DNA from 2 places in the Crystallibacter crystallopoietes genome. Region 2 is predicted to be linked to the other one. Evidence: riboswitches for the same ligand, from Rfam matches in the RefSeq annotation. Region 2 holds a riboswitch; the other holds the start of a gene.

Region 1 (4,887 bases), 680 kb from region 2:
CGAGCCGATCTCCGCCCGCCTGGTGGCGGACATGTACAAGACCGCCGGCGCCGACCGCCTCATCTCGGTGGACCTGCACACTGCGCAGATCCAGGGCTTCTTCGACGGCCCGGTGGACCACCTGATGGCCATCCCGCTGCTGGCCGACTACGTCCGCACCCGCGTGGACCTGGACAACGTCACCGTGGTCTCCCCGGACACCGGCCGCGTCCGCGTTGCCGAGCAGTGGGCCGAGCGCCTCGGGGGCGCCCCGCTGGCCTTCGTGCACAAGTCCCGCGACGTCAATGTGCCCAACCAGGCCGTGGCCAAGACGGTTGTCGGCCAGGTCGAAGGCCGCGAATGCGTGCTGATCGACGACATGATCGACACCGGCGGCACCATCGCCGGCGCGGTCCAGGTGCTCATGAACGCCGGCGCCAAGGACGTCATCATCGCCTCCACCCACGCCGTGTTCTCGGATCCGGCGGCCCGCCGTCTGGCCGAGTCCGGCGCCCGCGAAGTGGTGGTCACCAACACGCTGCCGATCACCGCGGACAAGCAGTTCTCGCAGCTGACCGTGCTGTCCATCGCTCCGCTGATCGCCCGTGCCATCAGCGAAGTGTTCGAGGACGGTTCCGTCACCAGCCTCTTCGACGGCAAGGCCTAAACCTCAGTCCTAACCGGGCTAACTCCGCGGCGTCGGCCGGTCTCCTTGGGATCCGGCCGGCGCCGCGTCGTCGTTAGCTGCAGTTCTCTCGCCCAGGGACGTCTTGCGTAAGGGATCGGTGCGCCGCTGCACGGCCGAGGCCCACACCCACGTTGTGCGCCTGATGCCGGCGTCCTCCCAGGTCACCTGCACAGCCCGTGACGTCCAGCCGAACGCCTCACCCTGGACCAGTTCGGCGGCACCGGGAAAACGGATCCACGCCCACACCGGCACGCCCGGGACTACCCGGGTCACCTTGTGATGCTCAAGATCCAGTTCCTCGGCGGTCAGCGATACCGGCTCCGCACGCTTCGCGTAACGGGCTGCCACTCGCGCTGCAGCATCCCGATCCATAGTTAAAAGTAGAACACATCTTCGATAAAATGTGACAGAGAGAGGGTGACGGAACGTTGGTTCCGCCACCCTCTCTCTACAGCCTGGCCCCAAGAGGCCGGGACAAAGCCTACCGGCTGCTGCTGCCGTCTTCGTCTTCACCCAGCAGGGAAACGGGGAGGCGCAAGTCCACATCCACGTCAGCGCGGACGCGGAACCGGCGATGCTTCTCCCTCTCCTCATCCCGGGTGTCGGCAGTAGGCGAGGGCTCCGGCGAGTGCCGCTCCTCGGGGTCGGCAGCTTCGCTGGTCGGAGCCGGCTCGACGGGGGCCGCCGAATGGCTGGGTACGGTTGATCTTGTGGGTTCGGGCTCCTCAGGCACCGCTCGGGTGCTCTGCTTGGCCGGAGGGCTCGTAGCCGGACTTGTCGGTACAGCGGCGTCGGCGGTAGGCGAGGCTGTCGGCTCAGGTGAACCTGTGGTGGCCGCAGTGGCCTTGTCCGCCGCGTCCGTCGCAGTCGCTGTGGCCTTTTCAGCCGTATCCGTGGCAGCCGCAGTAGCGCCGGCAACCTTGTCTTTGGCGGCGCCGGTTGCTTCCCCGACGACGCCGGGAAGCGGTGCCGCAGCCTCGCCGGTGGAGTCTGCGGCGGACTGCGTGGTCATTGGAGCGGGTCGCTCGGTTGCGTCCCCTCCAAGAGTCGGCTGGGCCACACTACTCGGAGCGACCTTTATATCCTTCTGTGCGGCCGCTGTGCTGTCTGTTGTCGGCCGGCTGAACGTCGGCTCAGCTTCATTCAACGGCGCTGAAATGGGCCAGGCTTTAACGGATGTCTGCAGTTGGGGTCGGCCAGCGCTGGCTTCCTGGGATCCAGCCTGATTCAGGGGCAGGGCGGCCGCAGCGGCCACCGTGGCAACTACGGCCAGGCCGGTGAGTGCCCCGACGCTGCGGAAGGGGACAGCGGATGGGGCTTGGTCCTTGGCGCGGCGGCGGCCGCGGACGAGACTGGTGACACCATGCGACGAGACAGTGGGACCGGCGCGCCGGCGTCCACGAGAATGGTTCTTCACGGGATTCCTCTCTACACGCCTGCGAAGTTAGCTGTCGGATTCGAGACGGAGCATCTCGGCCCGGCCGGGACCGCAGCAGAACGCCGCGGACAACTAGCCGCACTTCACCCCAAGGCGCCGCTGGCGCCACTTCTGGTTCCTCCACCTCTGCCAGTGAATTTGAACGGACAGGTACGCTGGCAGAGCTCGGCGTGCGGACCCGGCCACAACCCTTGCCTAGGGCCATGGCGCGATTAAACGTATCGAGCGCGCTGAACCGTTACAAACTCGTGACATGTGTTTGTGGTCACTTATTGGAAGATGAATCTTTTCACCAACCTCTGGCGTGTCGGATTGTCGGAACTTAGGCTGAATTAGTCATCCCAGCGCATGCCACCTCCCCAAGGCACGGGATGGATGGACCTGGCCAGGGCAGCGTCTCTGGCCAGGTCCATCAACTTCCCGTCGTAGTGAAGCCGCGCCGGATTTCCTCGGTCATGCCTGCGGTGCTGTAATCAGGAGAGAAGCGCAATATCGGGGAGAATGAGTGAATCAGGGCAACGCCGACAGTCATCGTCACGCCGTTCGTACACTGTTGGCCGCCGCGGCGGTTTCGCTGCTGTCAGGGTGTGCGGCTTCGGCTTCCATCCCTACTTCATCGGCCGCCACCGGGTTCAACACAGGCGAAGCAAGCGAGAACACTTCGGCTCCGAGCCCTCAGCCACCAGGTCCTCCCGCTACCCTTACAGCGGTGACGCCCGCACCCGATGTAACCTCTATACCGGCTGCTCCCGACCTCACCGCGGAGGAGGCCGAAGCCGACCGGTTGGCGATGGAGCAATTTCTCGCCAACGCCTGGGACACCATGGATGCCAAGCGACTAAGCGACTTGGCAATCGGGGACTGTCTCTACTTCGATTACGATTACCAGGCCAAAACCACAGCCATCTTCACGGTTGACTGCACCACGCCGCATGAGGGCGAAGTGATGGCCACCTACCGGCACCCCGATTCCGAATATCCTGGACAGTACAACCTCGGCGGAAGCGTCGGGCCCGTTTTTGGCGAAGTAGCAGATGCAATGCGGGAAGCCGGGCAGTGGCCTACCACGACAAGCAAACATCTGAATCCTACCGAAGCTGATTGGGAAGCCGGCGAGCGGACCAGTATCGACTTGCTCCGCCACAATGCCAGTTCCGGCCTGTTGGAACGCGGCTACCTCGACACCGACCACGTGACGGTCACGGAAGTGCCTGACAGAGGAACCGCGTCCAGCGACCTTGCGAATACCTTGGAAAACCGCGCCGATCCGGCCGAAAGCAACGTTTATCCCTAGCGCCCACAGGTGCCCCTCGCTTAGGCTAACCGTACTTGGCAGCCACCACCGCCTCCGTTGCCGGCGGCTGTCAGGGCTCGACGGCAGCGGAGCGGGTTCTCAATGGCGAGAACCCTGGGGGGAAGCAGTTTTCTTTATGAGGGACTGCACGTGTGGCAGCCCGTGGGGGAGCGGGCTGCCGCAGCGTCCGCATGGGCGCTCACGGCAATAACGGACCAGGGGAGACGGTCCGCCACTCGCACCTGCACCGGCACCCGACGTGTGCCGGTCTTTTTTGGGGGAACAAGATGACAGACAAGCCAGCGCAGTCAGCGGCGTCCAATCCGAAACCGCCCAAGGAAGCGCGCCCGAAGAGACGTGATGCCATGAAGCGGCTGCGCGGAGGATTTGCCGTGGTGGCCGCTGGCACGCTCATGTCGGCCGGTCTGGCCCTGCCTGTTCTGGCTGACGACGGCGGAGCAGAGTCATCGGGATCAGCCGCCGAGATCGCGGGGCTGGCTGCGGCGGCCCCTGCCGAAGCCACGCTCGCCGGAACGGATGATCCGGCGGAGGGAACAGGCGAGGCCGCTGAAGTTGAAGCCGCGGAGGCACCCGAACCTGCTGAAGCGACAGCCGAACTGCCCGTTGAACCGGCTCCTGCCCCGGGTCAGGAGCCTGCCCCGGCACCGGCTGTGCAGGAAGCGGTGCCAGCCAACCAGCCCGCCGCGCCCCGGGCCGCGATCGCCGGCAGCGAGGATGACGCCGGGCACGACGACGAAGACGCCGAGGCCGAAGAAGAGACCGAGAACGAAGAGACCGAGAACGAAGAAGCCGAGCATGAAGAAGAAGGTGAAGACGAAGAAGAAACCGAGCCTGAAGAGGGCGACCACGAGGACGCAGCCGGCCCGATCGTCGCCACCAAGACGGCCAATGCGGTGGAGGCCCTCGGCGACGAGTCCGAAGGCCGCTGGTACATCAGCTACACCATCCAGGTAACCAACCAGCCCAACGGGGACGGCGACTACAAGGACGAAGAGGAGTACACTCTCTCGGACACGCTCTCCTTCGGCCACGGCATCGAGATCGAATCGGCCACCTGGAGCAATGGCAACACGGAAAGCCAATTCCAGGGCAACACGGCCGAGCTCGCCACCGAGGACGACGACGTCGAGCTGGGCGAAGGCAAGAGCCACTTCTACCACGTGTACGCCACGGTCAAGGTTGCAGACGGCACCCCGGAATACGAGCTGACCTGTAAGGACGGTTATTCCGGCGGCCTGCTGAACAAGATCTACCTGGACGGCAACTACGTCGATTCGGCCTGTGCCGATGTCCCGCACGCGCCCAAGTACCGCGCCAGCTTCGAAGTTGATAAGAAGTGGGTCATCGACGACGAAGAATTTGACCACGGCAGCCAGCCGTATGGCTTCGACGCCTGGCTCAAGCTCGGTCCGGACAGCGAGGAAATCGCGGACGCAGCATGGGATACGCAGTACACGGACTTCTACA
Region 2 (4,887 bases):
CCGTGCTGGGCGGCTTCATCCGCGGCGCCGGGGTCGCCGGTGACGTAGAGTCCGGGGATGCCCAGCGCGCCGCCGGCGGCGGTGATGTCCATCAGCGAGTTCAGCACGGTGGCCGGCGCCTCGTGCGAGGCGTCCTTGCCGTGTCCGCGGGCTTCGAAGCCCACGGCGTCGATGCCGCAGTCAACTTCGGGCACGCCCAGGAGCTGCTCGATCTGGTCCTTCGGATCGCCCTTCGACACGTCAACGGTTTCGCAGCCGAAGCTGCGTGCCTGGGCCAGGCGTTGTTCGTTGAGGTCACCCACGATAACGACGGCGGCGCCGAGCAGTTGCGCGCCGGCTGCGGCGGCGAGGCCGACCGGGCCGGCGCCGGCCACGTACACGGTGGAGCCGACGCCGACGCCGGCGGTGACGGCGCCGTGGAAGCCGGTGGGCAGGATGTCGGAGAGCATGGTTAGGTCCATGATTTTCTCCAGGGCCTGGTCGCGGTCCGGGAACTTCAGCAGGTTCCAGTCGGCGTAGGGGACCATGACGTATTCGGCCTGGCCGCCGACCCAGCCGCCCATGTCCACGTAGCCGTAGGCGCTGCCGGGGCGGTCGGGGTTTACGTTGAGGCAGATGCCGGTTTTGCGTTCCTTGCAGTTGCGGCAGCGGCCGCAGGAAATGTTGAAGGGGACCGAGACGATGTCGCCGGTCTTGATGAATTCGACGTCGGGTCCGCATTCGATGACTTCGCCGGTGATTTCGTGTCCGAGTACCAGGTCGGTCGGGGCGGTGGTGCGGCCGCGGACCATGTGCTGGTCCGAGCCGCAGATGTTGGTGGTGACTGTTCGCAGAATGACGCCGTGGGGGACCTTGCGGCCGATGTTGGCCGGGTTGATCCCCGGGGCGTCTCTGAGTTCAAAGGTGGGGTAGTCGGTGTCGATGACCTCGACTTTCCCTGGTCCTTTATAGGCAACGGCTCTGTTTCCTGACACGGGGCATGACTCCTTATTCTGGACCGCACGGTGATAGCCATCACGCTAGCGGACTTCACTCACTATGGCTATAGGTACTTTGGGTGCAGTTGTCGGTGCAGTTATCAGAGTGCGCCGGCGCCCGCCTCCGCGACGGTCTGATCCTGCTCGCCACTGCCGCCGCTGACGCCGATCGCGCCGACCACCTGGCCGTCCCGGCTGAGCGGCACGCCGCCGGCGAAAATCATGATCCGGCCATGGTTGCTGGCATGGATGCCGTAGAACTGGTTGCCCGGCTGCGAGTTGTCGCCCAGGTCCTTGGTCTGGATGTCGAAGGCGCGGGAGGTGAAGGCCTTGTTGATGGAGATGTCGATGCTGCCCAGCCAGGCGCCGTCCATCCGCACGTGGGAGATCAGGTTTCCGCCGGCGTCGACGACGGCGATGTTCATCGGCTGGCCAATTTCTTCTGCGCGGGCTTCGGCGGCCGCAATGATGCTGCGGGCATCTGCAAGGGTAAGGGCGTTCATTCTTGTCTCCTAGCGCTGGTTCCGCCGGCATGGCTCGGCTCGACTCCGCACTGGCGCGGCTCTGCGCCAGTGTCGGATGCGGCGGGTACGCCCCACGCTAGTCCTCTTGCCCAGTGGTGACTAGGGACAAAAAACGGGGCCGCGCAGCTTGTGCCGCGCAGCCCCGTTCGGGTCTGGCTGTGGATCTGCCGAGGCAGGTGTTTTGGCTAGAGGAACTTGGCCGGGTCTACTTCCTCGCCACCGACGACGACCTCGAAGTGCAGGTGGCAGCCAGTGGAATTGCCGGTTGTGCCCAGATCAGCAATGGAGTCGCCGGCCGAGACCTTCTGGCCCTGGCTGATGCCGATGCTCTGCAGGTGGTTGTAGGTGGTCTTCATGCCGTCGGCATGCTCAATGACAATGCGGTTGCCGTAGCCTACGGCGCTGGAGGAAGCCTCGACGACCTTGCCGGCGGCAGCAGCCTTGACGTCGGTGCCGCAGGCGAGGGCATAATCAGACCCGTTGTGGAATTCGCCGGCCGCCCCGGTGACGGGGTTGATCCGGTAGCCGAAGCCCGAGGACTGGTTCAGCTCGGCGACGGGGGAAGCCAGGCCGCTGGCGGCGGTCTCCTTCGAGGCGGCCTTGGACTCCTTTTTCGGCTCGGCCTTCGGCTTGTCCTTGGCGTCATCGGTCTTCTCGATGGAGGCAGCCTTCACCTCGGTCTTCGGTTCAGCCTTCTGTTCGGGAGCAGCCTTGCTGGTCACTTCGATACGCTCGAACTTCATCTCGCTGTCCTGGGCTGCCGTCACCGGGGCCGAAGACGTGCTGGCGGCGCTGACGCCGCTCAGGTCTTCGTTGCCGGAGACCGCCTGGGCCGTGGGAACGGCGGCCAAGGCAATAATGCCGGTGGCAGCCAAGGCCAGACCGGCCTTCTGGGACGTGCTGGCGGTAAAGCGGCGCTTCGTCGCTCGGCGGCGGCCATCGCTGTCTTGGTTCCGCGCGGCGGTCAGCAGGGAAGTGTCTTCGGCGCGACGGCGTCCGCGCACAGGCTTATTGGTGTGCAAGGGAGGTCCTCTCATATGCGCCTGCGAAGTTAGCTGTCGGATTCGAGAGAGAGTTCACTCGGTTCGGTCAGCGGCAAACAATGTGCCTTCGATGTGCTGACAGAACTTCACCCCAAGGCGCCCCCAAGCGCCGTGTGTGGTTCCTCCGCCCCTGTCTGGGAAGAATTGAATTGACTGATCCGCGGACAGGGCTAGGCGTACGGATCAGGCTCTTACCACTGTTTGCGTAAGAAAGCCCTTCAAAAGTATCGTGTCGGCGTGTCTTGTTACAAATCCGTTATATGTGTTTGTGGACACACGAAGCTCCGGTGGTGTACAAGATGGGCTAATTGCGCGTCATTCAGCAGGGGTGCCATTGAAGCTTTAACCGGGGTAGAAAGTGCCCCTCGGCCCGCAGTTGCGTCGGTGGGTGTGCCGGTCATTGCCGAAGACGTCGCCGCACGGCTGGCACCGCGCAGGCTGCCGCCCGTAGGAAAGAACCTCTCGCTTGATCACGCCGCCTGGTGGTGCTGTGCCCAGGCGTTGTAGCCGCCCGCAACATCGGCGACGCTGGTATAGCCGAGCGACTTCAGTGCGCTCGCGGCAACACTGGAGCGCCAGCCGCTGGCGCAATGCACCACAATGCGTTTGTCTGCCGGGAGTTCGTGGTGGCGCTGCGGCAGTTCGGCCAGCGGAATGTGCTGGGTTCCGGGAATGGCGCCGTCCTCCCGCTCCCCGGCATTCCGGACATCGAGCACCACGGTGTCCGGATCGGCCAGGGCGCCGTCCAGTGCATCAGCACGGACCCGGTCCGTGCTGCCGGCCAGCTGAGGCTGCGCCGCGAGGAGTTCGGGAAGATTCGGGACGAAACCGACCACTCTGTCGCAACCAATGCGGGCAAGACCTAGTTGGACGTCGGCTTCCCTGTCCGGTTCGGCCACAATGACGATCACATCCCGGTGGTCGAAGAACATGCCCGCCGTTTCCTCAAAACGCCCGTCAACGCCCACATTGATCGAGCCTGCCAGATGGCCTGCTGCGAACAGATCCGGCGTCCGCGCATCAAGAATCCGTGCCCCTGAAGACAGTGCCCGTTCCAGTGCATCCACGGGCAGGGCTGCGGGATGCAGCCTGCTGGCCATCACCGGATGCCGGCTGCAGTTCAGCCTGGCGTCGGTGGCAAAGTACGTCGGGGCGGACGGCTGGCCGCTGGTAATCAGGGTCACGAATTCGTCCTCGCTCATCGGCTGGACGGAAGGGTTCGCGGCCTGCTGCACGCCGATGGTCGATTCGCGCTCGGCCGAGAGGTTCTTGCCGCAGGCGCTTCCTGCGGTGTGTGCGGGCAGCAGGCGCACGCTGCCATCAAGCTTCATCAGGTCATCGTGCACTGAGTGATAGAGGGCGCGGGCTAGTTCCACGGGGTCGGCGCCGACGGAAGCGGCAAGGTCGGGCCGGCCCACATCGCCAATGAAGAGGGTGTCTCCGGTCAGGGCCGCATGCGGAGTTTTGTCTGTTGCGCGCTCGCGGACCAGCACGGTGATGGACTCCCAAGTGTGGCCGGGGGTCTCGTGGATCTCCAGTTCGACCTCGCCCAGCGAAATCTTTTCCCCGTGGTGCAGTTTGCGGAAGTCGTAGGCGGCTTCCGCCCGGGCACCGAGTCCGATCCACGCTCCGGTGGCGGCGGCCAGTTCGAGGTGGCCGGCCACAAAGTCGGCATGGAAGTGGGTGTCGATCACGCCCACGATAGTGAGGTTGTTTCGGGAGGCGTCGTCCAGATACTGGTCGATGTCTCGTTGCGGATCAACGACAACAGCATTTCCGCTGGTCTCGTCCCCGATCAAATAGGAACTCAACGACAGTGAACTGAGGTGGTATTGATTCAGGATCACCGGTCCTCCTGGCGGGAGAAGGCCCTTGCCGGGGGTCTTGTCGGATGGTGGTCATCCCAGTGTGGCACCGTTTTTATGCGCGCAACAGGAATAGCATCCCTCCGGCAGGAATAAACCGGCAGCGTCCCCAGTTGTGGATATAGATGCAATCGCATGAACAATGAAGACATGAAGGAGAAACCGGTGTCAGAGCGCAAAATCGTGGTGTTGTCCGCAGGGCTGGGCGTACCGTCTTCCAGCCGGCTGCTGGCGGATCAGCTGGCAAAATCCACCGCTGATCGGTTCCGGGAAGGGGGAGCCGAGACCTCGGTGAAGACCTTCGAGCTGCGTGAGTACGCCGTGGATATCGCTAACAACATGGTGGCAGGCTATGCCGCGCCTCGGCTCCAGGAGCTGATCGATGCTGTCACCGCGGCAGATGCGCTGATCGCTGTCACGCCGGTCTTCAGTGCCTCCTACAGCGGCCTCTTCAAGTCCTTCTTCGATGTCATCGACA

The links. Region 2 has a riboswitch for cyclic di-AMP ahead of AC20117_RS11100 (M23 family metallopeptidase). Riboswitches for the same ligand answer to the same signal wherever they lie in the genome.
Region 1: another riboswitch for cyclic di-AMP. It lies ahead of AC20117_RS23350 (hypothetical protein); the one in region 2 lies ahead of AC20117_RS11100 (M23 family metallopeptidase).

The regions. Positions count from the first base shown of each region.
Region 1 covers NZ_CP018863.1:3,048,779-3,053,665, forward strand. The annotation lists gene AC20117_RS14255 (ribose-phosphate diphosphokinase) at 1-646, shown strand, start outside; gene AC20117_RS14260 (hypothetical protein) at 665-1,039, opposite strand; gene AC20117_RS23350 (hypothetical protein) at 1,149-2,084, opposite strand; cyclic di-AMP (ydaO/yuaA leader) riboswitch at 2,087-2,260, opposite strand; gene AC20117_RS14270 (hypothetical protein) at 2,815-3,399, shown strand; gene AC20117_RS14275 (hypothetical protein) at 3,687-4,887, shown strand, end outside.
Region 2 covers NZ_CP018863.1:2,373,453-2,378,339, forward strand. The annotation lists gene fdhA (formaldehyde dehydrogenase, glutathione-independent) at 1-974, opposite strand, end outside; gene AC20117_RS11095 (GlcG/HbpS family heme-binding protein) at 1,079-1,480, opposite strand; gene AC20117_RS11100 (M23 family metallopeptidase) at 1,687-2,505, opposite strand; cyclic di-AMP (ydaO/yuaA leader) riboswitch at 2,527-2,698, opposite strand; gene AC20117_RS11105 (MBL fold metallo-hydrolase) at 3,015-4,391, opposite strand; gene AC20117_RS11110 (CE1759 family FMN reductase) at 4,575-4,887, shown strand, end outside.